2 regions of the Micromonospora sp. NPDC049051 genome follow, and region 2 is predicted to be linked to the other one. Evidence: predicted binding sites of a transcription regulator. Region 2 holds the regulator's gene; the other holds the start of a gene.

Region 1 (14,778 bases), on a different contig from region 2:
TTGGCGGAGGCGGCGGCGAGCAGGCTGTCGTCGCCGGGCGCGGGCAGGGCGGCCGGCGGCAGCTCCGGCCAGCGTACGAGGCCTGTGCTCTCCAGCATCTGCATGTGGTGCAGGACGAACCGGTTGGCGTCGTCGGCGAGCTTGCGGATCACCGGGTCGCGGGTGCTGGCGCGGACCGCCCCGATGACCGGGAAGATCTTGCCGTGGGCGACCCGGAGCCGGGTGACGAAGACCTGGTCGAAGCGGGCGCCGGAGGCGTTCTGCATCTCCGTCAGCCAGCCCTTCTGCTCGGCCGTCGGCTCGCTGGGGATGCTCGCCCCGAGCTTGTTGGCCGCCGCGACCGTGAGCCGGTCCAACTCCTCGTGTTCGGTGGCGATGCCGGCGCCGATCTCGCGCACCTTCGCGCTCTGGCCCTTCTCGGCGGCCATCTGCCCGGCCGGCATCTCCCAGAGTCCGGCCAGGCGCACCCCGTTGAGCAGTGCGGCGTCGGCCGCGTTGAGCTGCTGGCCGCCCGGCGCGGCGGCGGCCACGCCGGGCAGTGTTCCGAGCCCGGCGGCGACGGCGACGAGCAGCACCGCCAGGCGGGGACCGCGGTGTCCCCGTGGGCGACGGGCGGATCTGAGCGGTGCCATGTCCGTGGTGCCTCCTCGGTCCGGTGGCGAACGGGTCCGGGGCGGGCAGCGCCTGCGCCCTCGCCCGCCCGCGCTCTGGTACGGACAGGCCGAGCGTTCGGTTCACCGGCCCGCTGCCGCCGCCGCCCGCGCCGCGCCCGGCCCGGCCGCTCTCGCCGGTGGCACTCCGCTGTTCCGGTGCGCCGGGCCGAGGCGGGCCGGGTGGGCCGGGGCGGGCCGGGGCGGTCGCCGGCTCGCCGCCGAGTCGCGTCGAGGGCTCGCCGGTCGCGGGCATCGCAGGGGGGCGGTCAGCCGGCGTCGAGGGGGTCGGCGAGCAGGCGTTCGAAGGCCAGCTCGGCGGCGCCGATCAGCGCCGCGTCGTCGCCGAGTTTCGGGGTGCGTAGCCGGACGTGCTCCAGGCAGGCCGGCAGGGCGACCGAGTTGAGCCGGCTGCGTACCTGGGCGGCCGACGCGAGGTAGAGGTCGCGCATGCTGCCGCCGAAGATGACCATCTCCGGGTTGAAGATGTTGACCAGGTTGGCCACCCCGAAGCCGAGCCAGTCGCCAGCCTGGCGTACCGCCGTCTGTGCCCGCAGGTCGCCCCGGTCGGCGGCGTCGAAGACGGCCAGCAGCGCGTCGCGGCCCCGGGCATCGGAGCGGCCGGCGGCGCGCAGCAGCGCGTACTCGCCGATCTCGGTCTCCCAGCAGCCCCGGGAGCCGCACTCGCAGGGCGCGCCGTCGCGGACGACCACCATGTGGCCGACCTCGCCGCCGTAACCGCCGTGCCCGGTCAGCCGCCGCCCGCCGGCGATGATGCCGGCGCCGACGCCGACGTCCCCGTACAGGTAGATGACGTTGTCGCAGCCGGCCGCCGCGCCCCGGGCGTGCTCGGCGAAGGCCGCCACGTCGGCCACGTTGCCGACCGTGACCGGCACGTCGCAGCCCAGCTCGGCGCCGAGCGCCGCACCGATCGGCTCGTCCACCCAGCCGGTGGTCGGGCCCAACCGGACCAGCCCGTCGTCGCGGCGGACCATCCCGCAGACCGCGACGCCGGCGCCGACGCAGACGGCGTCGGCCGGCGCGCTCTGCCGCATCTCCTTGACGGCCCCCGCCAGCAGCGGGGCGGCCTCCGCGGCGGTCAGGCCCCGGGGGCGGTCCAGCTCCCGGCGGTCGAGCACCGCGCCGCCGAGACCGACCCGCGCGGCCCGCAGCCGGTCGACCTCGATGCTGTACGCGTACGCGTGCACCCGGTCCGACTCGGGCCGGACGACCAGCGACGGTCGCCCGGCCCGGCCGGTCTCCTTCGGCGTCGCCTCGCTGACCAGCCCGGCGCCGGCCAGGTCGGCGGTCAGCGCGCCGATGGTGCTGCGGTTGAGCCCCAGGGTGGTGGTGAGCTCGGCACGGGTGGTGGCTCCGTGCACGTGCACGTACCGCAGCAACGCGCCCAGGTTCTGCCGGCGGATCTCGTCCTGGCTGGGTCCCGCGCGCATCGCCGTCGTCACTTCCGGTGTCGGCTGTTCAGCGGTTGCCGGTGGCGGCGGAGCGCCGGCGGGAGAACGCGTCCACGCTCGCGGCGAGCAGCAGCACCACGCCGGTGACCACGTACTTCACCCCCGAGCTGTATCCCATCAGGCCCATCCCGTTGTCGATGACTGCGACGACCGCGCCGCCGAGTACGGCGTCGAGCACCCGGCCCTTGCCGCCGAAGAGGCTGGTGCCTCCGATGACCGCCGCGCCGACCGCGTAGAGCAGTACGTTACTGCCACCCGTGTTGGGGTCCACCGAGTTGGCCCGGCTGGCGGCCACGATGCCGCCGACGGCCGCCATCGAGGAGCAGATCACGAAGACCGAGATCCGGATCCGGTCCACGTTGATGCCCGCCCGGCGCGCCGCCTCCTTGTTGCCGCCCACCGCGTAGACGTGCCGGCCGTAGCTGGTGCGCTGGAGCACGAAGGTCCAGAAGACCAGCAGCAGCGCGATGATCGGCACCACGATCGGCACGCCCTTGAGCGAGCTGATCACGACGTTGCGGCTGCGCTCCAGGTTGAGGATGAAGACCGCCGCGCCGAGGATGAGCGCCAGCCCGCCGATCCGGGCGAACACGACCGCTACCGGGTCGGTCGTCAGCCCGCGGGCGGCCCGCGTACGGTGCCGGAGCAGTTGCACGGCCGCGTAGCCGGCGACCGCCACGGCGGCCAGGATCCACCCGAGTACGGGCGGGAGGTTGCGGTTGGCGATGGCTACCAGCACCTCGTCGCGGACCGAGATGTTGGTGCCCTCCTCCATGAGCATCAGCACGATGCCCTGGAAGGCGAGGAACCCGGCGAGGGTCACCACGAAGGACGGGATGCCGATCTTCGCCACCAGGAAGCCGAGGGCGGTGCCGATGGCCACGCCGGTGACGATCGCGGCGAGCACGGCCACGTACCACGGGTAGCCGAGCACGGTGACGACGTTGGCGAGGATGGCGGCGCAGACCCCGCTGGCGAAGCCGGCGGAGAGGTCGATCTCGCCGAGCAGCAGGACGAAGACCAGCCCCATCGCGATCAGCGTGACCGCGGCGCCCTGGGTGAAGAGGTTGGCGAAGTTGCCGGCGGTGAGGAACGACGGCCGCATGATCGAGAACATCGTGCAGAGCGCGACCAGGCCGAGGACGGCGGGCAGCGCGCCGATGTCGCCGCCCCGGACCCGGCTGACGTAGTTGCGGACGTGGCCGCCGAGGGTGGGCGGCGGTGTGACGGCCGCCGGGCCCTCCTTCCGTACGACGCTGGTGCTCATCGGACGCCTCCTGGGTTGCTGCCGGCCGGCTCCGCGCCGTGCCCGTTGCCGCCGTTGCCCGGCTCGGCGGCGAGCCCGAGCCCGCCGGAACGGCCGGCGGTGATCAGCTCGACCACCTGCGAGTGGGTGATGTCGGTGGTCTTCACCTGGGCGACCATCTGGCCGAGGTAGAGCGCGGCGATCCGGTCGGAGACGGCGAAGACGTCGTTCATGTTGTGCGAGATGAGCACCACGGCCAGCCCGTTGTCGGCGAGCCGGCGGACCAGTTCCAGCACCTGGGCGGTCTGCGCGACGCCGAGCGCGGCGGTCGGCTCGTCGAGGATGACGAGCCTGCTGTTCCAGAGCACGGCCTTGGCGATCGCCACGGTCTGCCGCTGGCCCCCGGAGAGGCTGGAGACGTGCTGCCGCAGCGACTTCACGGTCCGTACGCTCAGCCCGGCGAGGGTGTCGGCGGCCATCTGCTCCATGGTCGGCTCGTCGAGCACGATGCCGCTGCGCTTCTCCCGGCCGAGGAACATGTTCTGCACGATGTCGAGGTTGTCGCAGAGCGCGAGGTCCTGGTAGACGACCTCGATGCCGAGCGCGGCGGCGTCGCGGGGGCTGTTGATGGTCACCGGCCGGCCGTCGAAGTGGAACTCACCGGCGTCGGTGGGGTGGATGCCGCTGATGCACTTGACGAGGGTCGACTTGCCGGCGCCGTTGTCGCCGACCAGCGCGGTCACCTCACCCGGGTGGGCGGTGAAGGCGACGTCGCGCAGGACCTGGACGGGACCGAAGCTCTTGTCGATCCCGCGTAGTTCCAGCAGGGGGGTTGCGGACACGGGGGTCTCCTTCAGGTGGCGGGAGGTCTCGGATCCCGTCCGGCGCGAACCGCCGCCCGGCACAGGGTCCGTGCCGGGCGGCGTGCGCGTGGATCGGGTACGGGTCAGCTGATGCCGGCGTCGGCGCAGAGCTTGGCGTACGCCCCGGCGCAGACCTCGTCCTTGGTGACGAAGCCGTCGGCGATGACGTCCTTGACGTTCTCCTTGAAGATCAGCTTCGGGGTCAGCAGGACCGCCGGGACGTCCCGGCCACCCTCCGGGTCCTTGACGACCTGGCCGGTCTCCTTCTTGTCACCCTTGGCCACCGCGATGGCCAGGTCCGAGGCGGCCTTCGCCTCGTCCCGGATCGCCTTGTAGACGGTCATGCACTGGTCGCCTGCGAGGATGTTCTGCAGGCCCTGCGGGGTGGCGTCCTGGCCGGTGACCGGGACCTTGCCGTTGAGCTTGTTCTTCTTCAGCACCGAGATGGCCGCGTTGCCGAGGCCGTCGTTGGCGGCGAGCACACCGTCGATCTTGCCGCCGGTCTGGGTGAGCATCTGCTCGAAGATGGTGGCGGCCTGGGCGTTGTCCCACTCCGGGACGTTCTGGTCCGGGCCCTTGGTGTACTCCTTCGAGTCGAACTTCGGCTTGAGCACCGAGTCGTACCCGTTCTTGAACAGGGTGGCGTTGTTGTCGGTCGGCGAGCCGTTGAGGTAGGCCACGACGGGGTTCTTGGCGCCCTTGTCGGTCAGGCACTTGCTCAGGCCCTCGCCCTGGAGCTTGCCGACGACCTCGTTGTCGAAGCTGACGTAGTAGGTGGCCGAGCCGCCCAGCGTGAGCCGGTCGTAGTCGATCGTCGCGACGCCCTGCGACTTGGCCTTGTCGAGTACCGCCTTGCCGGTGCCGGAGTCCAGGTTGACGATCATCAGGGCGGTGACGCCGCTGGTGATCATCTGGTCGGCGATGGTCTGGAACGCGGTCTTGTCGCCCTGCGCGTTCTGGATGGTGTAGTCGACGCCGGCGGCCTTGAACGCCTCCTCCAGGAACTTGCGGTCCGCGCCCTCCCAGCGGGCGGAGGACTTGCTGTCCGGCAGGATCACGCCGATCTTCGGCTTCTTCTCGGTGGAGCCGCCAGCGTCGGAACCGGAGTCGTCGCCGCACGCGGCCAGGCTGCCGGCGGCCAGCAGGCCCACGGCGGCGAAGGTGAGGAAGCCCTTGCGCATCTGCAGGGTCCTTTCGGGGGGTGGGGGATGATGTTGGTTTGTTGTGTCCGGCAACGTATTCCGCGTCACGCTGTGGGCACAAGAGTGCCGAGGTGACGAGTTTGTTGTCGGCAGTAACAATTCAGCAACGTCCCTGACACCCGGCCGTCGCCGGACCCGGGAGCGCTCCCGGGGAACGGCGGCGGTGGCGCAGCTCAGCGGGTGGACAGCGGCGCCGTGGCCGCGCCGGTGAGCGCCACCAGATCCTGCGGGGCGAGCTGGAGTTGGAGGCCGCGCCGGCCCGCCGAGACGTACACGGTGGGATGGTCGAGCGCCGACGAGTCGAGCACCGTGGGCAGGCGTCGGCGCTGGCCGAGCGGGCTGATGCCGCCGCGCACGTAGCCGGTGGCCCGCTCGGCGGTCGCGCGGTCGGCCATGGCGGCCCGCTTGCCGCCGACCGCCGCGGCGAGCGCCTTGAGGTCCAGCTCCCCGGTCACCGGCACGACCGCCACGGTCAGCGCGCCGTCGACCTCGGCGACCAGCGACTTGAACACCCGCTCCGGGGCCACCCCCAACGCCGCCGCGACCAGCGCGCCGTAGTTCGGCGCGGCGGGGGAGACGTCGTACGGATGGGTGGTGTGGGCGATCTTCCGCTTCGTCAGCAGCGCGGTCGCCGGAGTGCCCTGTCCCGCCATGACCGACAAGCTAACCCCGGGCGGCGCGACCCGCGAGCCGAAATGCGCGTCACCCGACCGGCCGGCAGACCAGCACCGTCGGCGCGCCGGCCACCCGGGTCAGCACCAGGCTGGCCGCCTCGCCCCCGGCCAGCCGCAGGTCCCGCCGCAGCTTCTCCGGCTCAAGTGCGGACCCGCGCTTGAGGATCTCCACCCGCCCGACCCGGCGCTCCCGCAGCAGCGCCCGCAGCCGCTTGAGCGAGAACGGCAGCACGTCGGTGACCTCCAGGCAGCGGGCGAACGGCGTCGGCGTCGGCGCGTCCGCGTAGAGGTAGGCGATGCTCGGGTCGGCCAGCGTCGCGCTCAGCGTGTCCGCCAGCTCCGCGACCAGGTGCGCGCGGACCACCGCCGGATCCGGGTCGTACAGGAAGCGGCGCGCCGGGCCGACGGTGGCCTCGACGTCGCCGGTGCCGGTCAACTGACGGTTGCCGGCAGCGTCGACAGAGGATCCTTCCCTGCCCCGCAGCAGGGTGGCTCGGCGAGGGGTCTCGGCGAGCCGGCCGCACCACAGCGCCGCCTCGACCAGGTCTCCGTCGACGCTGACCCACTCCGCCTCCGCGCCCGGCGGGATCAGCGCGTGGTCGATGCCGGGCGCCACCTTCACGACGGTGTACGGCACCCGCTCGGCCAGCCCGACCACGAAGTCCCAGGCCGGGGAGTACGCGTTCGGGTCGAAGATCCGCCGCCCGGTGCCCGCCTTCCGGCGCGCCGGGTCGCAGAACACCCCGTCGACGCGGCCCACGTCGAACGCCGTGGCGTCGCCGCACTCCACCGTGAACAACCCGGCCAGCCCGGCCGCCTCGGCGTTCGCGGCGGCCATCGCGGCGGTCACCGGGTCGGCCTCCACGCCGTACACCCGGATGCCGGCGCGGGCGGCGGCGAGCGCGTCCGCGCCGAGGCCGCAGCCGAGGTCGGCCAGGGTGCGCACCCCGGCGGCCCGCAGCCGGGCGGCCCGCCGCGCCGCGACGACACCGCGGGTGGCCTGCTCCAGACCGGCGCGGGTGAGGAACATCCCGGCCGCCGTCGGCCCGAACTTGCCGACCGCCCGGCGGCGCAGCTCGGCCTGGGTGAGCGCGGCCGCCGCCAGCCCGGCCGGCAGTCCGGCCGAGCGGAGCGCGGCCGCCGCGGTCAGCGGATCGCCGCCGGCCACCCGCGCGGCGGCGTCGAGCGCGGCCGACCCCACGGGCGTACGCAGAGCGGCGAACTGGTCGAGGTCCACCCGCTCATTGTGGTCGGCGGACGCGACGCGCCGGCCGGCGGGTTGGCACTCTCCTTGACGGAGTGCTAGCCGAGGAATAACCTGCGATTAGCACTCTCACCCCGAGGGTGCCAGCTTCCGGGTCCCGTGACCCGGGCGCTGAACGCCAGGCGGACCGGCACCCGCGACGACGGCCCCGCCCGGTGGCATGTGGCAGATTGACGCTGGTCGGCATGCCGGCCGGTAACGAAACCAAGTACCCGGGAGGGTATGCCCGTGACTACCGCGACCAAGGTTGCGATCAAGCCGCTCGAGGACCGCATCGTGGTCCAGGCGAACGAGGCCGAGACCACCACCGCCTCCGGCATCGTGATCCCCGACACCGCCAAGGAGAAGCCGCAGGAGGGCACCGTCCTCGCTGTCGGCCCGGGCCGGATCGACGACAAGGGCAACCGCGTGCCGGTCGACGTGAAGGTCGGCGACACCGTCCTCTACTCGAAGTACGGCGGCACCGAGGTCAAGTACGCCGGCGAGGAGTACCTGGTGCTCTCCGCCCGCGACGTCCTCGCGGTCATCGAGAAGTAAGCAACCGATCAGTGTCGTCGCCCCGGTCCGGCTCGCCGGGCCGGGGCGACGACGCTTCGAAGGGACATTCATGGCGAAGATCCTGAGCTTCTCGGACGACGCCCGGCACCTGCTCGAGCACGGTGTCAACGCCCTCGCGGACGCGGTCAAGGTCACCCTCGGCCCGCGCGGGCGCAACGTCGTCCTGGACAAGAAATTCGGTGTGCCCACGATCACCAACGACGGCGTGACCATCGCCAAGGAGATCGAGCTCACCAACCCCTACGAGAACCTCGGTGCGCAGCTGGTCAAGGAGGTGGCGACCAAGACCAACGACGTCGCCGGCGACGGGACCACGACCGCCACCGTGCTGGCCCAGGCGATGGTCCGCGAGGGCCTGCGCAACGTCACGGCCGGCGCCAACCCGGCCGGCCTCAAGCGGGGCATCGACGCGGCGGCCGCCAAGGTCTCCGAGGCGCTGCTCGGCCGCGCGGTCGACGTCGCCGACAAGGAGTCGATCGCGCACGTCGCGACGATCTCCGCGCAGGACGCGACGATCGGCGAGCTGATCGCCGAGGCGATGGAGCGGGTCGGCCGCGACGGCGTCATCACCGTCGAGGAGGGCTCCGCCCTGCACACCGAGCTGGACGTGACCGAGGGTCTCCAGTTCGACAAGGGCTTCATCTCGCCGAACTTCGTCACCGACATGGAGTCGCAGGAGTCGGTCCTGGAGGACCCGTACATCCTGATCACGACCCAGAAGATCTCGGCGATCGAGGAGCTGCTGCCGCTGCTGGAGAAGGTCCTCCAGAACAGCAAGCCGCTGCTGATCATCGCCGAGGACGTCGACGGCCAGGCGCTGTCGACGCTGGTGGTCAACTCGATCCGCAAGACCCTCAAGGTCTGCGCGGTGAAGGCCCCCGGCTTCGGCGACCGGCGCAAGGCGATGCTCCAGGACATGGCGATCCTCACCGGCGCCGAGCTGGTCGCCCCCGAGCTGGGCTACAAGCTCGACCAGGTGGGCCTGGAGGTGCTCGGCACCGCCCGGCGCGTGGTGGTCGACAAGGAGAACACCACGGTCGTCGACGGCGGCGGCAAGGCGAGCGAGGTCGCCGACCGGGTCGCGCAGATCCGCAAGGAGATCGAGGCCTCGGACTCCGACTGGGACCGGGAGAAGCTCGCCGAGCGGCTGGCCAAGCTGTCCGGCGGCATCGCGGTCATCAAGGTCGGCGCCGCGACCGAGGTCGAGATGAAGGAGCGCAAGCACCGCATCGAGGACGCGATCGCCGCCACCAAGGCCGCGGTCGAGGAGGGCACCGTCCCCGGCGGTGGCGCCGCCCTGGTGCAGATCCTGCCGGCGCTCGACGACGACCTCGGCTTCACCGGTGACGAGAAGGTCGGTGTCTCGATCGTGCGCAAGGCGCTGGTCGAGCCGCTGCGCTGGATCGCCCAGAACGCCGGCCACGACGGCTACGTCGTGGTGCAGAAGGTCGCCGGCAAGGACTGGGGCCACGGCCTCGACGCCGCCACCGGCGAGTACGTCGACCTGGCGAAGTCCGGCATCGTCGACCCGGTGAAGGTGACCCGCAACGCGGTCACCAACGCCGCGTCGATCGCCGGTCTGCTGCTCACCACGGAGAGCCTCGTGGTGGAGAAGCCGGAGAAGGCCGAGCCGGCCGCCGCCGGCGGTCACGGCCACAGCCACGGCCACGGCCACCAGCACGGCCCGGGCTTCTGACCCAGCCGTACGCCTAGTCGGGGCGCACCGTCCGTGTGACGGTGCGCCCCGACGCCTTTCCACCCGCGCGACGTGACCACCGCCGGCCGATGCGACTGCCCGCTGGTGTGACCACCGCCCACCGGTGCGACCAGCCCGTTGGCGTGACCGCCGCCCGTCTGCGCGACCATCCGCCCGCGACGTGACGGCCGGGCACGCGCGCGTCGGGAACGGTGGTCCGTTGACAGCCGGGAACGCCGTGACGCCGCGTCCCCGGGTGGGACGCGGCGTCGGGTGGTCTTCGCGGGCGGCCGGTTCAGGCGATCTTGCGCTGGGCGGGGACGGTCGACCGGTGCGGCTGGCCCAGGCGGGCCTCCAGCCGGGCGACGTCGACGCGGCTCTGGCGGCGGTCGGCCAGGTCCTCCCAGCCGACGGCGAGCAGCCGCAGCCGCTCCGACTCGCTGAAGCCGCCCCACACGCCGTACGGCTCGCGGACGGCGAGGGCGTGGGCGGCGCACTCGGCCCGGACGGGGCAGGCGCGGCAGACGGCCTTGGCGCCGGACTCCCGACGCAGGCGGGACGAGCCGCGCTCGCCGTCCGGGTGGAAGAACTGTGCGCTGTCCCGGCCCCGGCAGGCACCGAGCCGCTGCCAGTCCCAGAGGTCGACGATGGGTCCGGGCAGTCTGCGTACGTTCGACATCAGCACCCCTCCTCCCGCGCGGCACCGCGCAGATCCTGGTGAATCGGCGTCCGGGCGACGGTCCGCGCAGGCGCGCCGTTTCCGGCCTGGGGGCTTGGTACCCGGGCGGCCGCCGGCTCACACGCCTGTGATCGAAAACTTCCGGCAAGCGGTGGCATATGCCCCACTTGTCGGAAAAGTTCGGAGGATTGCCGGAACCCCCTCGCGACCCGACCCCGTCATGGTCTGCTCTTGGGCGGAGAGGAGACCACTGTGCGTACGGTTCTCGTGTGCGTTCGGACACCGCTCGCGGCGCAGCATCTCGCGTCGGCGGCGGCACGACTCGGCTTGTCCGCCGCGGTGCGGACGGCCGTCTCCGATCCCGAGGTGATGCTGCGGCTGGCCGAGCGCCCGGCCGACGTGGTGCTGGCCGACACGGCCCTCACCCGGCCGGACAGCGCGGGCTTCGTGCGGCGGGTGCTCGCCCGCGCGCCGCAGGCCTCCGTGCTGCTGCTCGGCACCGAGGAGTCGGAGGCGGCGGCGGCCACCATCAGCGCGGGTGCCCGAGGGCTCATCCAGGGCGTCGACCACGACCTGACCAGCGCGGTGGCGAAGGCCCTGCTGCTGCTCTCCGCGCCCGGCCGGGCCGCCCGCCGCCCGGCCACCGATCCGGCCCGGGACACCGCCGCCGTCGGCGGTCCCGCCCGTACCGGTCCGGCCGGCCGGGTGCCCGCCGAGCCCGGCCCCACCTGGTCGGGAACGTCCCCGGACGGCGCGGCCCCGACGGTCGTACCGTCGCAGCGCGGCGACGACCCGGCCGAGCCGACCGACGAGCCGGCCGACGCCGTGCCCGCCGGGCGGCGGAACGGGTCCGGCCCGCGCGGCGGCCGGTCCCAGGTCGGCCTGACCGAACGCGAGCTCCAGGTGCTGCTGGGCATGGCGGAGGGCAAGAGCAACGCCGAGATCGGCCGGGAGCTGTTCGTCTCGGAGGACACCGTGAAGACCCACGCCCGCCGGCTGTTCCGCAAGTTGGGCGCCCGGGACCGCGCGCACGCGGTGGCGGCCGGTTTCCGCGCCGGCCTGGTGGCCTAGTCGCGCCCTTGACGGTGCGGCGAGCCGCCCGCGGACAGGATCCTCGGGTCTCAGCGGTGACGGCGCGTACCTGCCTAGGCGACGAGCAATTCAAGGCCATCATTTACACGCCGAGCCGAGGCGCCTCTTCGCAAACGGCGCCCGGGGTATGGTGGGCCGTCGAGAAATGCCGCGGAGGCGCCCCACCTCTTGCAGAAGCAGAGTGCGAATGGCTGGCCGCAGCTTTTTGGATGATAGCGGACGTGGAAAGGTCTCGCGCACGAAGAAACTCGTGGGAGCATCGATCGCTGTCGCGGGGCTGCTGACTGCCGGAATCGCTGTCGCCGGAGCCTATCCGGGCGCCGGGGGAGGGGTCAGCGTGCACAAGGTGGATGATTCTCCGCATGACATCCGCGAGGTCTGGACGCCGGAACGCATCGAGGACGCCGAGCTGTCTGCCCCAGTGCCGGTGATCACGAAGGACTAGCTCGACGATGTTCCCCTCGCAGAACATCTGTATTCGCCCTCCGTGTAGTCGGAGTCGGGCCTGTTGTAGCCGATCACCGGGTAGTCGTACGAGCGGGCATTGGTGAACGCGGTTCCTTCGCCGAACGTGTAACCCCAGCCTCCTACCCGGCCCTGAAGATCCAGCCCGTCCTCCGGAACGACGAGATCGAGGACGAGGCGTTCGGTGATGTTGACGGGTGCTGGCCCGCCGCCCGCTCAGCGTCCGGGCTCGGGCTCCTCGTCGGTGCCCTCGGTCAGCGTGTCGTGCACCCCGTCGGCGTAGCCACGGGCGTAGTCCCACGTGACGTAGTGGTCCGGGTCGGGGTCGTAGGCCGGCTCGTGCACCCGGGGGCGCCCCGAGCTGAGCAGGTGCCGCAGGTTGCCCCGCAGCAGGTCCCAGTCGAAGTAGTGCGGCTCCCGGCAGTCCTCGCACTCTATGACGAGCCCGCGTACCCCGATCGGCGCCAGCAGCGCCTGGTAGATCTCCAGGTCGGCCAGGTCCTCCAGCACGTCCTGCCGCTCGACGTCGGTCAGCGGGTCGAGCGGGGCGTCGTCGCCCGGGTCATGCAGGCCGGCGGCCGGATCGGCCGGGTCGCCGTTGAAGGGGTCGATGGGCTCGTCGTGCACCCCCTCACCGTAGACCCAACGCCACGGCCGCGTCCGCCCCCGGCCACCGGTGACCTGCGCCGCCACCGGCCGGGGACGGCCCGGGTCGGTGGGTACGATGAGACGACGCGCCCGTCACCCGGCGTGTGCCGGTGCCCGCCCGCGCCACCTCGCTGAAGCCCATCCGAGCAGCTCAGGGGAGCAATCGTGGAATTTTCGCCCAACACCGATCTTCCGGCCGGCGCCGACAGCGGGGAGTTGGGCGGCCATCTGCCGGAGCTGCCCGCGGGCTCCGCCCGGGTGGTCCCGCTCGGGTTGACCTTCGACGACGTGCTGCTCCAGCCGGGCGAGTCGGACGTGGTGCCCAGCCGGGTCAACACCGTGACGAAGCTGACCCGCAACATCAGCCTCTCGATCCCGCTGCTGTCCAGCGCGATGGACACGGTGACCGAGGCCCGGATGGCGATCGCCATGGCCCGTCAGGGCGGCATCGGCGTGCTGCACCGCAACCTCTCCCTGGAGGACCAGGCGCTCCAGGTCGACCTGGTCAAGCGCTCCGAGTCCGGCATGATCACCAACCCGGTGACCGCCAGCCCCGACGACACCCTGCGCGACGTCGACGCCCTCTGCGGGCGCTACCGCATCTCCGGCGTGCCCGTGGTCGACGGCGAGGGCCAGCTGGTCGGCATCGTCACCAACCGCGACATGCGGTTCGTCTCCGACCCGGCAACGCCGGTCCACCAGATCATGACCCGCATCCCGCTGATCACCGCCCCGGTCGGGGTGAGCAAGGACGACGCCCTCGACCTGCTGCGCCGGCACAAGGTCGAGAAGCTGCCGATCGTCGACGACTCGGGCCGGCTGCGCGGACTGATCACGGTCAAGGACTTCACCAAGAGCGAGCAGTACCCGAACGCCACCAAGGACGACGCCGGCCGGCTGCGGGTCGCCGCCGCGGTGGGGGTCGGCGACGACGCGTACAAGCGGGCTCGCGCGCTGGTCGACGCGGGCGTCGACGTGCTGATCGTGGACACGGCGCACGGGCACCAGCGGGCGGTGCTGGACATGGTCCGCCAGCTCAAGAAGGACGTGACGATCGACATCGTCGGCGGCAACGTCGCCACCTACGCGGGCGCGAAGGCGCTGGTCGACGCGGGGGCCGACGGCGTGAAGGTCGGCGTCGGGCCGGGCGCGATCTGCACCACGCGCATCGTCGCGGGGGTGGGCGTACCGCAGATCACCGCGATCATGGAGGCCGCCCGCGCCGCGCGGCCCGCAGGCGTTCCGGTGATCGGCGACGGCGGCATCCAGTACTCGGGCGACATCGCCAAGGCGCTCGTGGCGGGCGCGGACACGGTGATGCTGGGCAGCCTGCTGGCCGGTTGCGAGGAGAGCCCCGGCGAGCTGATCTTCATCAACGGCAAGCAGTACAAGGCCTACCGGGGCATGGGCTCCCTCGGCGCGATGCAGTCCCGTGGCCAGGGCAAGTCGTACTCCAAGGACCGCTACTTCCAGCAGGACGTGCTGGCCGAGGACAAGCTGGTCCCCGAGGGCGTGGAGGGCCAGGTGCCCTACCGGGGCCCGCTTTCCGCGGTCGCCCACCAGCTGACCGGTGGGTTGCGCGCGGCGATGGGGTACGTCGGCGCGGAGAGCATCCCCGAGCTGCACCGCCGGGGCCAGCTCATCCGGATCACGGCGGCGGGGCTCAAGGAGAGCCACCCGCACGACATCCAGATGACGGTCGAGGCGCCCAACTACCACTCCCGCTGACCATCCCCCCTGCGACAACTGGAGTCCCCCATGCGTGACGTGGTCGAGATCGGGCTGGGCAAGACCGCGCAGCGCGGCTACCACCTGGACGACATCGCCATCGTGCCGAGCCGCCGGACGCGGGACGTCGACGACGTCTCCACCGCCTGGCAGCTCGACGCCTACCAGTTCGGCATCCCCTGCGTCGGGCACCCCTCGGACGCGACGATGAGCCCGGCGTCGGCCGTCCGGCTCGGCGAGCTGGGCGGTCTCGGCGTACTCAACGTCGAGGGTCTGTGGACCCGCTACGAGAACCCGACCAAGGTCCTGGAGGAACTGTCCGGGCTCGACGAGGACGCCCGTACCACCAAGCGGCTCCAGGAGGTCTACGCGGAGCCGATCCGCCCCGACCTGATCGCCGAGCGGGTGCGCGAGCTGCGCGCCGGCGGCGGCACGGTGGCGGTGCGGGTCTCCCCGCAGCACACCCTGGCGCTGGCCCCGGTGATCCTCGACGCCGGCGTGGACATCCTGGTCATCCAGGGCACCATCGTCTCGGCCGAGC
Region 2 (14,778 bases):
CGCGCTCTCCTCCGACTCCGGCGACGCCAAGGCGCCCGGCAAGAAGTGATGCGCCGCCGGTGCGCCGGCGGCTGACGGCGTACGACGGCCGGCGCCCCGGCCGGGCTGCGGACCCCTCGACGGTCCCCGCCCGGCCCAGGGCGCCGGCCGTTCGCGTCGGGGATTTTTCCGGCCCGTCCGCTCCCGGACCCCGGCCGCCGATCGAAGGGCGCCACCTGCGGTGATGATCGCCCGGGGTGGTCGGCGCGCGGCCAACCATTGATGTGCGACGTCGTCTCTCGTCGGTCCAGCCGGTTTGGTTTTTCGGTGGGTCGGGAACTTAGCGGTCACGACAGGAACACCACAGACCGTGGATCTGATTGTTTTTGAAGGAGGAGGGCGACGTGGAGCTCACCGTTTGGGGCATCATCACTGCGCTCGTCGTTGGTCTTATCGTCGGTGCTCTGGGTCGCCTGGTCGTGCCGGGCCGCCAGAACATGCCGATGTGGCTGCACATGCTGATCGGTGTGGGCGCCGCGTTGCTGGGTACCGTGCTGGCTCGGGCGATGGGTATCGCGACCGAGACCGCCGGTATCGACTGGGGCGAGCTGCTGGTGCAGGTCGTGCTGGCTGCGATCGCCGTGGCGCTGGTCGCCGGTGTGGGTCGTCGCCGCAGCGTCACCCACCGGTAATCGTCGTACCGCTTCGACGGGCGTCCGACCGACAGGTCGGGCGCCCGTTCGCGTACGCGGGGTCGGGGGAGACCTCCGGTGTCCGATGTGGTGGGCCGGCGGGTGCCGAGGTGTCCCGGACATCCCGTCGTTGCGGGGGCGTCGCGTCGGCGCACCCCGGGCGAAAGGGCCTCCGCTGCCGGGAGTCCGCGACTCGAAAGGGTGTCCCGGAAAGTCGGTTTGGTTTTTCGGTGGGTCGGGAACTTAGCGGTCACGACAGGAACACCACAGACCGTGGATCTGATTGTTTTTGAAGGAGGAGGGCGACGTGGAGCTCACCGTTTGGGGCATCATCACTGCGCTCGTCGTTGGTCTTATCGTCGGTGCTCTGGGTCGCCTGGTCGTGCCGGGCCGCCAGAACATGCCGATGTGGCTGCACATGCTGATCGGTGTGGGCGCCGCGTTGCTGGGTACCGTGCTGGCTCGGGCGATGGGTATCGCGACCGAGACCGCCGGTATCGACTGGGGCGAGCTGCTGGTGCAGGTCGTGCTGGCTGCGATCGCCGTGGCGCTGGTCGCCGGTGTGGGTCGTCGCCGCAGCGTCACCCACCGGTAATCGTCGTACCGCTTCGACGGGCGTCCGACCGACAGGTCGGGCGCCCGTTCGCGTACGCCGGGATGGTCCTGGTCTGAGTGGTTCCACCCTCGCGTCGACCGGCGCGTGATCAATCCGTTGCGGTACCGTCGCCTCTCCTTGGCCGGCCACCACTGTCGTAAAGGAAATTTACGTACTAGGGTGCGGCGGAGAAGGTTAGTGCCAAGCGGCGCGAGGGAGATGTGGCGTGAACAGGTGGAAGCGGCTGGCCCCGGTCACCGCCGTCGTGGCCTCGGCCGCGATGGTCCTGGCCGGTTGCGGTGGCTCCGATGACGACAAGGCTGCCGACAACAGCAAGCTCACGGTCTGGATGATGGGCGAGGGTAGCGAGGCGCAGACCAAGTTCCTCGACGGCGTCGAGGCCGAGTTCCGGCAGAAGCACCCGAACACGGACGTGGTGGTCCAGTACATCCCCTGGCTCGAGGCGCCGAAGAAGTTCCAGGCCGCCCTCGCCGGCGGTGAGGGGCCGGACATCACGGAACTGGGCAACACCGAGACCCAGGGCTGGGCGGCGCAGGAGGCCCTGGCCGACGTGACCGACCGGATGAACGGCTGGACCGAGGGCAAGGACCTCCTCCCCGACCTGGTCAAGAACGCCCAGCTCGACGGCAAGCAGTACGGCGTGCCGTGGTACGCCGGTGTGCGCGGGATGTACTACCGCACCGACTGGTTCGCCGAGGCGGGCGTGAAGCCGCCGACCAACTGGGAGGAACTGGTCGCGGCCGCCAAGACCGTGCAGGCCAAGAAGCCCGGCACCTACGGCCTCGCGCTGCCCGGCAACTCCGAGCTGCCCTTCTACTCGTTCCTCTGGGGCGCCGGCGCGGAGATCGCGACGCAGCAGGGCGACTCGTGGAAGTCCGGCTACAACACGCCCGAGGCGCAGAAGGCCGTCAAGTTCTGGACCGACCTGGTGACCGTGCACAAGGTGGCCCCGCCGGCCGCCGCGGGCTGGAACGAGATCGACGCCCGGACCCAGTTCGCCACCGGCAAGGCGGCGATGGCCTTCGGCGGTAGCTGGCAGCAGGGCGCCATCAAGAAGGACAACCCCGAGATCGAGAAGGTCTGGGGCACGTTCCCGATCCCCGGCCCGGACGGCAAGCCGGCGCCCGCCTTCGCCGGCGGCTCCGACATCGCCCTCTGGAAGGACAGCGAGCGGCAGGACCTCGCCTGGGACTACCTGACCGTGCTGCTGAGCAAGAAGAACGACCAGGCCTTCGCCGACAGCCTCGGCTTCTTCCCGGTCTACAAGGACCTGGTCGGTGGCGACAAGTACGCCAACGACAAGATCATGTCGGCGTTCGCCACGACGATGCAGAACACCAAGCTCACGCCGCTCACCCCGAAGTGGGTGGAGGTCAGCCGTACCAAGACGGTGACCCAGGCGATGAACAGCTCGGTCATCAAGGGTCAGAAGACGGTCGAGAAGGCTACCGCCGACGCGGCCGCGGAGATGGAAAGCATCCTCAACTCCAAGTGACCACGCTGACCGAGGCGCCGGAGACGGCCGCCGCGCGGAAGACCTCCGCGCGGCGGCGTCGCCGGGTCGACCGCCTGCCGTACCTGCTGCTCCTGCCCTGCCTGGTGATCATCGGCGTGCTGCTGCTCTGGCCGCTCGGCCAGGTGGTGGTGATGTCCTTCCACCAGCTCAACAACGTCCGCCAGTTGCGCGGCGACCGCGAGTGGCCGTGGGTGGGCTTCGGCAACTACGCCGAGATCCTCAGCGATCCGTTCTTCCTGACGGTGCTGCGCAACACCGTCCTCTTCGCCGTGGCCAACGTCGTGCTCACGATGGTCCTGGGCACCCTGGTCGGGCTGCTGCTCAACCGGCTCGGCAAGCGGATGGCCGCCTTCGTGGCCAGTTGCGTGATGCTCGCCTGGGCCACCCCGGCGCTGACCGGCACGATCGTCTGGAAGTGGATCTTCGACGACACCAGCGGCCTGGTCACCTGGTTGTTCAACGCGCTGCCCGACGGGCTGTCGCAGAGCCTCTTCGGGCGCAGCGACTGGACGGGCTACGGCTGGTTCAACTCGCCGCTGCTGTTCTTCACGATCCTGACGCTGGTGGTGGTCTGGCACTCGTTCCCGTTCATCGCGGTCAGCGTGCTCGCCGGCCTGAAGAGCGTGCCGAGCGAGCTGCACGAGGCGGCCCGCGTCGACGGGGCCGGGCCGTGGAAGGTGTTCTGGAAGATCACCTTCCCGCTGCTGCGGCCGGTCTTCGGCATCCTGATCGTGCTCTCCACCATCTGGGACTTCAAGGTCTTCACCCAGCAGTTCGTGCTGGCCGGCGGTACGCAGGACCGGCCGACGTTCATGCTCTCCATCTACTCGTACGCGGAGGCGTTCTCGCCCCCACCCAAGTACGGTCTCGGCGCCGCGATCGCGGTGATCCTCACCCTGATCCTGCTGGTGGTGACCGGCCTCTACGTCCGCATGGTGCTCAAGCAGGAGGAGGACGCGTGACGCGACGCGGAGGCGGCGGGGGCGCGAAGCGGCTCGCCCTCAACGGCGCGGGGCTGCTGGTGGCGCTCTTCGCCGCGTTCCCGGTCTACTGGATGATCGCGACCTCGCTGAAGCCGAGCTCGGAGATCTTCTCGTCGACCCCCCGGCCGGTGCCCGCCGAGCCGACCCTGGAGCACTACCGGCAGATCCTCACCGGGAACCTGATCCCGGGCGTCACCTTCGCCGACTTCTTCCTCAACAGCGCGCTGGTGGCGGTCTCCACGGTGGTGCTCAGCGGCCTCGTGGCCCTGCTGGCCGCCACCGCGGTGGCCCGGTTCCGGTTCAAGCTGCGCACCACCTTCCTGATCATGCTGCTGGTGGTGCAGATGATCCCGCTGGAGGCGCTGGTCATCCCGCTGTTCCTGATGATCCAGCGGCTCGGGCTCTACAACACCCTGCCCAGCCTGATCCTCACCTACCTCGGCTTCTCGCTGCCCTTCGCGGTCTGGATGCTGCGCGGCTTCGTCGCCGCCGTACCCAAGGAGCTGGAGGAGGCCGCCGCGATCGACGGGGCCAGCCGGGCGCAGACCTTCCGGAAGGTCCTCTTCCCGCTGGTGGCACCCGGACTGGTCGCCACCAGCATCTTCTCCTTCATCACCGCCTGGAACGAGCTGATCTTCGCGCTCACCTTCATCAACGACCAGGAGAGCTACACCCTGCCGGTCGCGATGACGTTCTTCTTCGGCCGTGACGACACCGCCTGGGGCCCGGTGATGGCCGCCTCCACGCTGTTCACGTTGCCGGTGATCGTCTTCTTCCTGCTGGTGCAGCGGCGGATGGTCTCCGGGCTCGTGGCCGGAGCCGTCAAGGGCTGAGGACCGGGCTCACGCCGGCGGCGCGGCGGAGGTGTCCGTCGGGCCGGCTAGGCTGACCGCCATGACGGGCAGGCTGGCTGCGGTGAACATCGGCGTCGTGACCGAGGCGGAGTGGGCGGGCGACGCGAGCGGTCGCAGCGGCATCGACAAACGGCCGGTCGACGGCCCGGTGCTGCTGCGCGTGGACGGCGTGGCCGGCGACTTCATCGGCGAGCGCGCCCACCACGGCGGCCCGGAGCAGGCGGTCTACGCGTACGCCGAGGAGGACGCGTCCTGGTGGGCCGGGGAGATCGGCCGCAGCATCCGCCCCGGCGGCTTCGGCGAGAACCTGACCACGTACGCGGTGGACGTGACGGGCGCCGTGATCGGCGAGCGGTGGGCGGTCGGGTCGGCGCTGCTCCAGGTGACCAAGCCGCGCACGCCGTGCACCACCTTCGCCGGTTTCTGGGGCATGCCCGACCTGATCAGGCGGTTCACGGCGCGGGCGACCCCCGGGGCCTACCTGCGGGTGCTGCGCGAGGGCGAGGTCGGCGCGGGAGATCCGGTCGAGGTGGTGGACCGGCCCGCGCACGGGGTGACGATCGGCGAGGTGTTCCGCGCCATGAGCCTGGAGCCGGAGCTGCTGCCCCGGCTGGTCGACGTGCCGGACCTGCCGGAGAAGATCCGCGACAAGGCGCGCCGCCGCCTCGCCGGCGGGAGCTGACCACCGCCGCCTCGCCTTCCCCGGGCCGACTGCTGCCGTCTCCCCGGGTCGGGCTGGCCGCCGCCTACGGGAACGGGCCCCGTCCCGTGGGGGAAGGGGCCCGTTCGGCGCGCGCCGGATTCGGCTCAGCGCAGCCAGGGCACGCTGCGGTCGAGCAGGCCGCGCTCCTTGAGCTCCTTGCGCAGCGGGATCTCGTCGTCGACGTACCCGTTCCAGTTGATGCCCCAGTAGTTGGCGGTGTGGGTGCCCTCACCGCAGAGCTGGCGCTGCACCGGCGTGCGGTTGGCCCACCACTCGCCGTCCTTGTCGATGTGCAGCTCGTCCAGCGGCCGGATCCACCGGTAGGTGTAGCCGATGAAGAGCATCTTGCGGGTGATGGTCGACAGGTTGGTCGAACGCGAGTGCCACTGGCGGCGGTCGAAGATGAAGGCGTCACCGGGGTTGGCGGTGATCTCCACCGTGCCCTCCGGGTCCGGGTTGTGCACGGAGGTGTCCTCCGGGCGGGGCAGCGAGTTCCACAGGTGGCTGCCCGGGATCACCTTGGTGGCGCCCCGGCCCTTCTCCGACAGGTCGGACAGGACGTAGGCCACCTTGAGCGAGAACATCGGCCGCGGCAGGTTCGGGTCCATCGTCTCCGGGTCGGAGTTCTGCCGGTACCCGTCCTGGTGCCACCCCCAGTAGGGCTTCTCCGGCTCCGCCGCCGGCGGGGTGACGTCCAGGTGGTTGTGGTGCGTGTAGATGTTCCAGCCGGCCAGGCCCCACATGTACGGGAACGCGATCGGGTGGGTCAGCAGGTCGCCGAAGAGCTCGTCGCGCTCCAGGAAGCCCAGCAGGTGCAGGGTGCCGTCCTTGGTGGTGGTGCCCTTCGCCTGCTCCTCGGCGTAGACGCGGTCCACCGCAGCCTCCAGCGCCGCCCGGTGGTCCTCCGTCAGGACGTTGCGCAGCAGGAGGAAGCCCTGCTCGTGGAACTCCTTGCGGTCGGTGTCACTGATCGGTTCGTAACCGGTCCGGTCGCCGTAGTCGAACACCTCGACGTACCCCTCCCCATGAGGCGAATGCATTCCTGGCACAGGCCGCCGATCGTAACGCGCTCATTCCGGGCCGGGACACTGCCGGGCCCGATATGCGACTGCTGTCGGGACCGTGGGGAGCAGTCCGGTGACGCGGAGTCGCGCGCCTGCGCTGCGGCGAGCCTTATCGACTGGAATGCCGGTTTACGCGGTGACTGCCGGTAAAGAGATCAGAGCCACTACGCCTCGGCGAAGACCTCGGCGACCACCCGACCGTCGGCCTGGGCGTCGTCGATGCGGTTCCAGGTGCCACCCCGCGCCGTCCACTCCAGGCCGCCGAAGCGCACCCGCTTCACGCCGTGGTCCTGGGCGTGGGAGACCAGCCAGTGCGCGTACCGCCAGCCCCGGCGCTCGTCGGCGGCCGGGACCGTCAGGCCCGTCAGGTCCGCCGCCGTGCTCGCGCCGGCCAGCCCCCAGTCCAGCGCCAGGCCGCGGGTCAGCGCGTTCGCCGCGGCCTCGCCGCGCATCGCCGGGTCGCGGCCCACCGTGCAGGCGACGGCGCCGGTGGCGTGCCCCACGAGGGCCCGGGTCAGCACCTCGGACTCGTCCGCCCATTTCTGGTACGCCTCGGGGAAGGCCGACCGCTGCACCTTCTGCGCCGCGTCGGTGACCCGCATCTGCTCCCAGCCGCGCACCTTCTTGAGCGCGGCGTAGAACTTGCGGGCCGCGTAGCGGGGGTCGCGGATCTGCTCCGGGGTGCCCCAACCCTGGCTCGGGCGCTGCTGGAACAGCCCGACCGAGTCGCGGTCGCCGCCGGTCAGGTTGCGCAGGCCGGACTCCTGGTAGGCGGTGGCCAGCGCGACGACGACGGCCCGCTCGGGCATCTTGCGCTGGATGCCGATGGCCGCGATCGTGGCCGCGTTGGCCATCTGGTCGGCGTCCAGGGTCACCCGGCCGTCCGCCTGCACCGTGCACGTCCGGCTGGCCAGGGGGAGACGCAGCTCTCCGCCCACCTGCCGGATGACGACCCAGATCCCGACCGCGGCGAGGACGACGAGGACGACGCCGCCCGCCACGACTGCGCGAGTACGCACCCACACCCCCTGATCGACAGTCCGCCAAGCGTACGTCCCCCGTGGCGCCTTCCGGGGCGTCCGACCGGTTCTCCGGGAGCATCGGGCGTGGCACCGGCCGCCCGGCGGGGCGCCGGGGCGGAGTCCGGACGTTCCCGTTTCCCGCCTGGCCTCACCCCGCCCCCGCCCGCCAGCCGTGACCCGCGCAGCCGCCCCGCCGCGTTGTGGCCCCGCGCCGCCCGCTGCCCGCCCTACCGGTCGTCGCGCGCCCTACCGGTCGTCGCCCGCCGTGGCGTCGCCGTCGGCCGGCACCCAGCGCGCCGGCCGCTTCTCCCGGAACGCCAGGACGCCCTCGCGTCCCTCCTCCGACAGGAAGTACCCCGTCGAGAGGGCGGACAGCTCGGCGATCTCCGCCCGCAGGTCCGTGGCGGGCGGTCGGCGCAGCAACTGCTTTGCCCCGGCCAGCGCGTTCGGTGCCCCCCGCACCAGAGAGTCGCAGTACCCCGCAACCGCCGCGTCCAGCCCGGCCGCCGGCACCGCGGCGGTGACCAGGCCGATCTCGGCGGCCCGCCGGCCGTCGAAGGTGTCGCCGGTCAGGTAGAGCTCGGCCGCCGCGCGGGGGTGCAGCCGGGGCAGCACGGTCGCGGAGATCACCGCCGGCACCACGCCGATCCGCACCTCGGTGAAGGCGAACGTGGCCTCCTGCGCGCACACCGCCAGGTCGGCCGCCGCGACGAGGCCGAGACCGCCGGCCCGGGCGGGGCCGGCCACCTTCGCCACCACCGGCTTCGGGCAGTCCCAGACCGCCGCGAGCACGTCGCCGAGCATCCCGGCCGGCACGGTCCCGCTGGCGTAGGCGGCGGCGGTCTCCTTCAGGTCCGCCCCCGAGCAGAAGACCGGGCCCGCGTGGTCGAGCACGATCACCCGTACGGCGTCGTCGGCGACCGCCTCGGCGAGGCCGGCCAGCAGCTGGGTCATCAGCGGCGTGGAGAGCGCGTTGCGGTTGTGCGGGCTGTCCAGGGTGAGCGTGGTCACGCCGCGGGCCGTGGCGGCCCGTACGAGCACGTCGGGAGAGGTCATGGAAGGGCACACTAGTGGCCATGCCCGGCGTCCTTCCAGAAGGCGAAACCGTCCCCGTCGACGGGTCGCTGCCCGCCACCGCCACCCGTGCCGTCGGCGCGCGCGGCTTCGGCGTGTACGTCCACGTGCCGTTCTGCGCCAGCCGCTGCGGCTACTGCGACTTCAACACGTACACCTCAGCCGAGCTGGGCGGCGGAGCCGACCGGGACGCGTACGCCGACACCGTGCTGGCCGAGCTGGCGCTCGCCCGCCGGGTGCTGGGCGACGCCCCACCGCCCCGGGTCGACACGGTCTTCGTCGGTGGCGGCACCCCGACCCTGCTCCCCGCCGACGACCTGGCGCGGATCCTCGACGGCATCGACCGCACCTGGGGGCTCGCGCCCGACGCCGAGGTGACCACCGAGGCCAACCCGGAGTCGGTCACGCCGGAGTCGCTGAAGGCGCTGCGGGCCGCCGGCTACACCCGGATCTCGCTGGGCATGCAGTCCGCCGCGCCGGGGGTGCTGGCGATCCTCGACCGTACGCACAGCGCCGGCCGGGCCGTCGCCGCCGCCCGGGAGGCGCGCGACGCCGGGTTCGACCACGTCAACCTCGACCTGATCTACGGCACGCCGGGGGAGAGCGAGGCCGACTTCGCCGCCTCCCTCGACCAGGTCGTCGCCGCCGGGGTGGACCACGTCAGCGCGTACGCCCTGATCGTGGAGGACGGCACCCGGCTGGCCGGCCGGATGCGGCGCGGCGAGCTGCCGTACCCCTCCGACGACGTCGCCGCGGACCGCTACCTCGCCGCGGAGGCCGCTCTCGGCGCGGCCGGTCTCTCCTGGTACGAGGTGTCCAACTGGGCCCGCGACGAGGCGGCCCGGTGCCGGCACAACCTGCTCTACTGGACGGGCGCCGACTGGTGGGGCCTCGGCCCGGGGGCGCACAGCCACGTCGGCGGCGTGCGCTGGTGGAACGTCAAGCACCCCACGACGTACGCGAAGCGGCTGGCCGGCGGCGGGTCGCCCGGCCTGGCCCGCGAGGTGCTCACCGCCGACGAGGCGCACATGGAGGACGTCATGCTCCGGCTGCGCCTCGCCTCGGGGCTGCCGCTGGACGCCCTCGACGACGCCGGCCGGGCGGGTGCCGCGCGGGCCCTTGACGCCGGGCTGCTGGCGGCCGACGAGCACGCGGCCGGCCGGGCCGTGCTGACCCTGCGGGGCAGGCTGCTCGCCGACGCGGTCGTGCGCGACCTGCTGCCCTGAACCGCGTGCCGGGGCCGGCCGGGGGAGCGGCCGGCCCGGGTCACTTGGTGAAGGCGTAGGTCATCGGGTAGCGGTAGAGCACGCCCTCGTTGGCCTTGACGCCGCCGATGATGCCGAAGATCAGCGGCACCAGCCAGACGAGCATCGGAACGAAGAACAGCACCCCGCAGGTGATCAGCGCGACCACCCAGCTCAGCACCCCGACGATCGCCCAGGTGAGCTGGAAGTTCAGCGCCGCGACGGCGTGCGCCCGGGCCGTCGGCGACTGCTGCCCCCGGACCATCAGCGCGATGAGCGGCGCCACCCAGCCGAGCAGGCCGCCGCCGACGATCACGCCGAGCGGGCCGCCGAAGTGGGCGATCAGGGCCCAGGTCTTGTCGTCGTTGTTGGCGTAGCCGCCCGTCGGCTGGCCGTAGCCGCCAGCGCCCGGGTAGCCGGCCCCGGGCGGGGGGAAGCCGCCGGGCGGGGGGTAACCGCCCGACGGCGGCTGGTCACCGGTGGGCGGCGGATAGCCACCGGGCGGGGGATAGCTTCCCGGGCCGGGGGCCCCGGACAGTGGTGCGGTGGGTTCGGCGAAGCCGGAGGGGCCGGGAAACCCGGACGGGGCGGTCGGGTCCGGCGGAAGGCCAGGATCCCCTGCTCCGGGAGGGCGAGGTGGTTCGGTCATGGAGGTCACGGTAGGGGCAGCCGGCAACTCGGCACCAGCCTGACGTCGTCGACATGTCCGAAAGACCGGGTTCCCGACCACTGGCGGCCGGACCCACGGTCGCTGATCGGACTGGTCGCCCCAGGTCGATCATCGCGCGGGCGGCCCCGCCGACGTAGACTGGCACTCGCTACAGTCGAGTGCCAGCAGCCCGCCCGGCCCCCGCCTGCGGGGGCCGACGAGCGACAGGAGGTGGGGAGGATGGGTCTCGACGACCGCAAGCTCGCCGTGCTGCGCGCGATCGTCGAGGACTACGTCGCCACGCAGGAGCCCGTCGGCAGCAGGGCGCTGGTCGAGCGACACCAGCTGGGCGTCTCGCCGGCGACCGTCCGCAACGACATGGCCGTGCTGGAGGAGGAGGGCTACATCCGCCAGCCGCACACCAGCGCCGGCCGGGTGCCCACCGACCGGGGCTACCGGCTCTTCGTGGACCGGCTGTCCCGGGTGAAGCCGCTCAGTCCGGCCGAGCGCCGGGCGATCGAGCGCTTCCTGGTTGGCGCCGTCGACCTCGACGACGTGGTGCACCGCACCGTCCGGCTGCTGGCGCAACTCACCCGGCAGGTCGCCGTCGTGCAGTACCCGAGCCTGGCCCGCTCCTCGGTGCGTCACCTGGAACTGGTGCCGATCTCCACCACCCGGCTGATGCTGGTCATGATCGCCGACACCGGCCGGGTCGAGCAGCGGCTGGTCGAGCTGCCCGCGCCGATCCCGCCCGACGACGTCACGGACCTGCGCCGGCTGGTCAACGAGAAGCTGGTCGGCACCCGGCTGTCGGAGACCCCGCCGCTGGTGCAGGCGCTGGTCGAGGAGTCGACGCCGCACCTGCGGCCGGCCATGACCACCCTCTCCAGCGTGCTGCTCGAGACGTTGATCGAGCGGCACGAGGAGCGGATCGCGCTGGCCGGCACGGCCAACCTGACCCGAGGCGGGCTGCTCGACTTCCAGGGCTCCCTGCGCCCCATCCTGGAGGCGCTGGAGGAGGAGGTCGTCATGCTCAAGCTCATCGGCGAGGCCGAGCCGAGCACGACCCGGGTGCTCATCGGTGACGAGAACGAGGTCGACAACCTGCGCGCCGCCTCGGTGGTCAGCACCGGCTACGGGCCGGGTACGACCAGCGTCGGCGGCCTCGGCGTGCTCGGGCCGACCCGGATGGACTACCCCGGCACCATCGCCACGGTGCGGGCCGTGGCACGCTACGTGGGCGAGCTGCTGGCCCAGAACTGACCAGTCAGGGCCGACGGCCGGCTCCGGCCGCCGACCGGCGCAACGCGAGACGAACATGAGGACACGGAACGCAGTGGCCAGGGACTACTACGGCATTCTCGGCGTGAGCCGGGAAGCCTCCGACGACGAGATCAAGCGCGCCTACCGCAAGTTGGCGCGACAGTTCCACCCGGACGTGAATCCGGATCCGGAGGCACAGGAGAAGTTCAAGGACATCAACGCCGCGTACGAGGTCCTCTCGGACGACCGGAAACGGCAGATCGTCGACCTGGGCGGCGACCCGCTCGCCCCCGGCGGCGGGGGCGCGGGCGGCCCCGGCGGCCCGGGCGGCGCGGGGCCGTTCGTCGGCTTCCAGGACATCATGGACGCGTTCTTCGGCGGCGCGGCCGGCGGCTCGCGTGGCCCCCGGCCCCGGACCCGGCCCGGCGCCGACGCGATCCTGCGGCTGGAACTGGACCTGCACGAGACCGCGTTCGGCGTCGAGGCACCGATCACCGTCGACACCGCCGTGCTCTGCACCACCTGCTCCGGCGCCGGCACGGCGGCCGGCACCCACCTGGCCACCTGCGAGGCGTGCGCCGGCCGGGGCGAGGTGCAGTCCGTGCAGCGCACCTTCCTCGGTCAGGTGGTCTCCGCCCGGCCGTGCACGGTCTGCCAGGGCTACGGCACCACCATCCCGCACCCGTGCCCGACCTGTGCCGGGGACGGCCGCGTCCGCACCCGGCGTTCGCTGACCGTCAAGATCCCGGCCGGTGTCGAGGACGGGATGCGCATCCGGCTCGCCCAGCAGGGCGAGGTCGGTCCCGGCGGCGGCACGGCCGGCGACCTCTACGTGGAGATCCACGAGCGGCCGCACGACGTCTACTCCCGCAAGGGCGACGACCTGCACTGCCGCGTCACCGTGCCGATGACGGCGGCGGCGCTCGGCACCCGGCTCACCATCAAGACGCTGGACAGCGAGGAGACGGTCGACGTCAAGGCCGGCACCCAGCCGGGCAGCACGCTGCGGCTGCGCGCCCGGGGTGTGCCGCACCTGCGCGGCACCGGCCGGGGCGACCTCTACGTCCACCTCGACGTGCGCACCCCCACCAAGCTCGACGCCGACCAGGAGCGGATGCTGCGCGACTTCGCCAAGACCCGGGGCGAAGAGGTGGCCGAGCTGACCAAGCAGGGCGGCTTCTTCTCCCGGATGCGCGACGCCTTCAACGGCCACGCCTGACGGAGTTCGGGTCGCCGCCCACAGTCGCGGCGGCCCGCCCGTTCACCGTGCCGGCCTGCCCGTTCACCGGGACGGCCCGCCCGCCTGTGCCAGCGCCCGCCTGCTCGCACCTGGCGGCTCGCCTGCCTGTCGGCCCCTCCCGGGCTCACCGCCCCGGCGCCCGCCGGGGCGGCTAGCCTGATCGTCGTGTCCGCGCCGCTGTTCCTGGTCGACCCGCTGCCCACCGACGACCGGCTGACCCTCGACGGTCCCGAGGGGCACCACGCCGCCACCGTGCAACGGCTGCGCGTCGGCGAGCGGCTGCTGCTCGCCGACGGCCGGGGCGGCACGGCCGCCGCGGTGGTCACCGCCGTCGGCCGGGGCACCCTCGATGTCGAGATCACCTCGCGGGGGTACGTCGACGCGTCCGTCCCGCGCCTGGTGGTGGTGCAGGGCATCGCCAAGGGCGACCGGGGCGAGCTGGCCGTGCAGGCGATGACCGAGGTCGGCGTGGACGAGATCGTGCCCTGGGCGGCCGCCCGTTCGGTGACCCAGTGGCGCGGCGACCGGGGCGTACGGGCGCGGGAGAAGTGGGCGGCGACCGCCCGGGAGGCGGCCAAGCAGGCCCGCCGTGCCTGGCTGCCCGTGGTCGCCGGGACGCCGGACGAGTCGACGACCCGGGTGGCCCGCCGCATCTCGGGCGCCGCCGCCGCGTTCGTGCTGCACGAGGAGGCGCAGGAGCGGCTGACGAGCGTCGAGCTGCCCACCGCCGGGGAGATCGTGCTGGTCGTCGGCCCGGAGGGCGGCATCGCCGACGCGGAGCTGGACGCGTTCCGCGCCGCCGGCGCCCGCCCGGTCCGCCTGGGCCCCTCGGTGCTACGCACCTCCACCGCCGGCGTGGCGGCCCTAACGGTCCTCGCCACCCGCCTGAACCACTGGTAGCCCCCGCGCCGCCCGCCCCGTCCGCGCGCCTCCGTCCGGGCTGCCCGCGCCCCCTGTCAGCGGGCCTCGCGCCGCCGCCCGCCGCGTCGATCATGCAGTTCTGGTGGGCAGGAAACCCCTTTTCGGCCTTTTTTTCGGGCACCACAACTGCATGATCGCGGGGGACAGGGCAGGGAAGGCCGGCGGGGGTGGGGTGGGGTGAGGGCTGTCAGCTGCGGAGGTAGGAGGCGCCGTTGAGGTCGACGATGGTGCCGGAGGCCCACTCCGCCTGCGGGGAGGCGAGCCAGTGCACGGCGGCGGCGATCTCCTCTGGGCGGGCCACCCGGTTGAACGGGCTCTGCGCCCGGATCGCGGCACCTCGTTCTCCGCTCAGGTGTTCGGTCGTCATGTCGGTCTCCACGAAGCCCGGCGCGACCGTCGCGATCGTGATGCCGTACGGAGCGAGGGCCACCGCGAGCGACTGCCCCAGCGCGTTCAGCCCCGCCTTGCTCGCCCCGTACGCCGGCTGCTCCGGCTCGCCCCGGAAGGCTCCCCGGGAGGAGACGTTGACGATCCGCCCGCCCCGCGCGCGCATGTGCTGCGCGGCGCACCAGATGACGTTGCCGGCGCCGGTCAGGTTGGTCTCCAGCACCTGCCGCCACTGCGCGCGCCACTGCTCGTAGGAAGCGCCGAAGACCGGGTGCGGGGCATCCCGTTCGCCGTACACGCCGGCGTTGTTGACCAGCACGTCCAGCCCGCCGAGCAGGTCGGCCGCCTCGTCCACCATGGCCCGTACGGCCTCCGGGTCGGTCAGGTCGGCGCGGACCACCACGTGTCCCTCACCGGGCAGTTCGGCGCGCAGCCCCTCGGCCAGTTCCGCGGAGTCCCGGTGGTGGATCGCCACCCGGTCGCCGCCGGCCGCGAACGCGGTCGCCACCGCCCGCCCGATGCCGCGCGAGGCCCCCGTCACCAGTACCGCCCGTGAAGTCACGCCGGCCAT

What was found. Region 2 encodes HrcA, which represses chaperone genes, less so after heat shock. Its sites were predicted from a motif close to GGTTNGCACNCTCNNNNNGAGNGTGCNAACC; they were not measured.
Region 1: a site for HrcA is predicted at 7,430-7,460, ahead of groES (co-chaperone GroES). Genes of this name have one in related genera too.

Annotation. Positions count from the first base shown of each region.
Region 1 is NZ_JBICTL010000004.1:436,994-451,771, forward strand. Features, by position in the region: gene ACGFIR_RS18825 (DUF4142 domain-containing protein) at 1-632, opposite strand, end outside; gene ACGFIR_RS18830 (ROK family protein) at 920-2,101, opposite strand; gene ACGFIR_RS18835 (sugar ABC transporter permease) at 2,130-3,389, opposite strand; gene ACGFIR_RS18840 (ATP-binding cassette domain-containing protein) at 3,386-4,210, opposite strand; gene ACGFIR_RS18845 (sugar ABC transporter substrate-binding protein) at 4,315-5,412, opposite strand; gene ybaK (Cys-tRNA(Pro) deacylase) at 5,607-6,086, opposite strand; gene ACGFIR_RS18855 (methyltransferase domain-containing protein) at 6,136-7,344, opposite strand; gene groES (co-chaperone GroES) at 7,594-7,908, shown strand; gene groL (chaperonin GroEL) at 7,979-9,625, shown strand; gene ACGFIR_RS18870 (WhiB family transcriptional regulator) at 9,921-10,304, opposite strand; gene ACGFIR_RS18875 (LuxR C-terminal-related transcriptional regulator) at 10,557-11,375, shown strand; gene ACGFIR_RS18880 (hypothetical protein) at 11,584-11,841, shown strand; gene ACGFIR_RS18885 (DUF5319 domain-containing protein) at 12,078-12,488, opposite strand; gene guaB (IMP dehydrogenase) at 12,675-14,237, shown strand; gene ACGFIR_RS18895 (GuaB3 family IMP dehydrogenase-related protein) at 14,268-14,778, shown strand, end outside.
Region 2 is NZ_JBICTL010000011.1:48,014-62,791, forward strand. Features, by position in the region: gene lepA (translation elongation factor 4) at 1-49, shown strand, start outside; gene ACGFIR_RS29720 (GlsB/YeaQ/YmgE family stress response membrane protein) at 384-671, shown strand; gene ACGFIR_RS29725 (GlsB/YeaQ/YmgE family stress response membrane protein) at 979-1,266, shown strand; gene ACGFIR_RS29730 (sugar ABC transporter substrate-binding protein) at 1,493-2,782, shown strand; gene ACGFIR_RS29735 (carbohydrate ABC transporter permease) at 2,779-3,765, shown strand; gene ACGFIR_RS29740 (carbohydrate ABC transporter permease) at 3,762-4,619, shown strand; gene ACGFIR_RS29745 (MOSC domain-containing protein) at 4,681-5,322, shown strand; gene ACGFIR_RS29750 (phytanoyl-CoA dioxygenase family protein) at 5,448-6,383, opposite strand; gene ACGFIR_RS29755 (hypothetical protein) at 6,572-7,432, opposite strand; gene ACGFIR_RS29760 (enoyl-CoA hydratase-related protein) at 7,676-8,485, opposite strand; gene hemW (radical SAM family heme chaperone HemW) at 8,506-9,729, shown strand; gene ACGFIR_RS29770 (DUF4870 domain-containing protein) at 9,770-10,396, opposite strand; gene hrcA (heat-inducible transcriptional repressor HrcA) at 10,637-11,659, shown strand; gene dnaJ (molecular chaperone DnaJ) at 11,733-12,878, shown strand; gene ACGFIR_RS29785 (16S rRNA (uracil(1498)-N(3))-methyltransferase) at 13,065-13,799, shown strand; gene ACGFIR_RS29790 (SDR family NAD(P)-dependent oxidoreductase) at 14,008-14,769, opposite strand.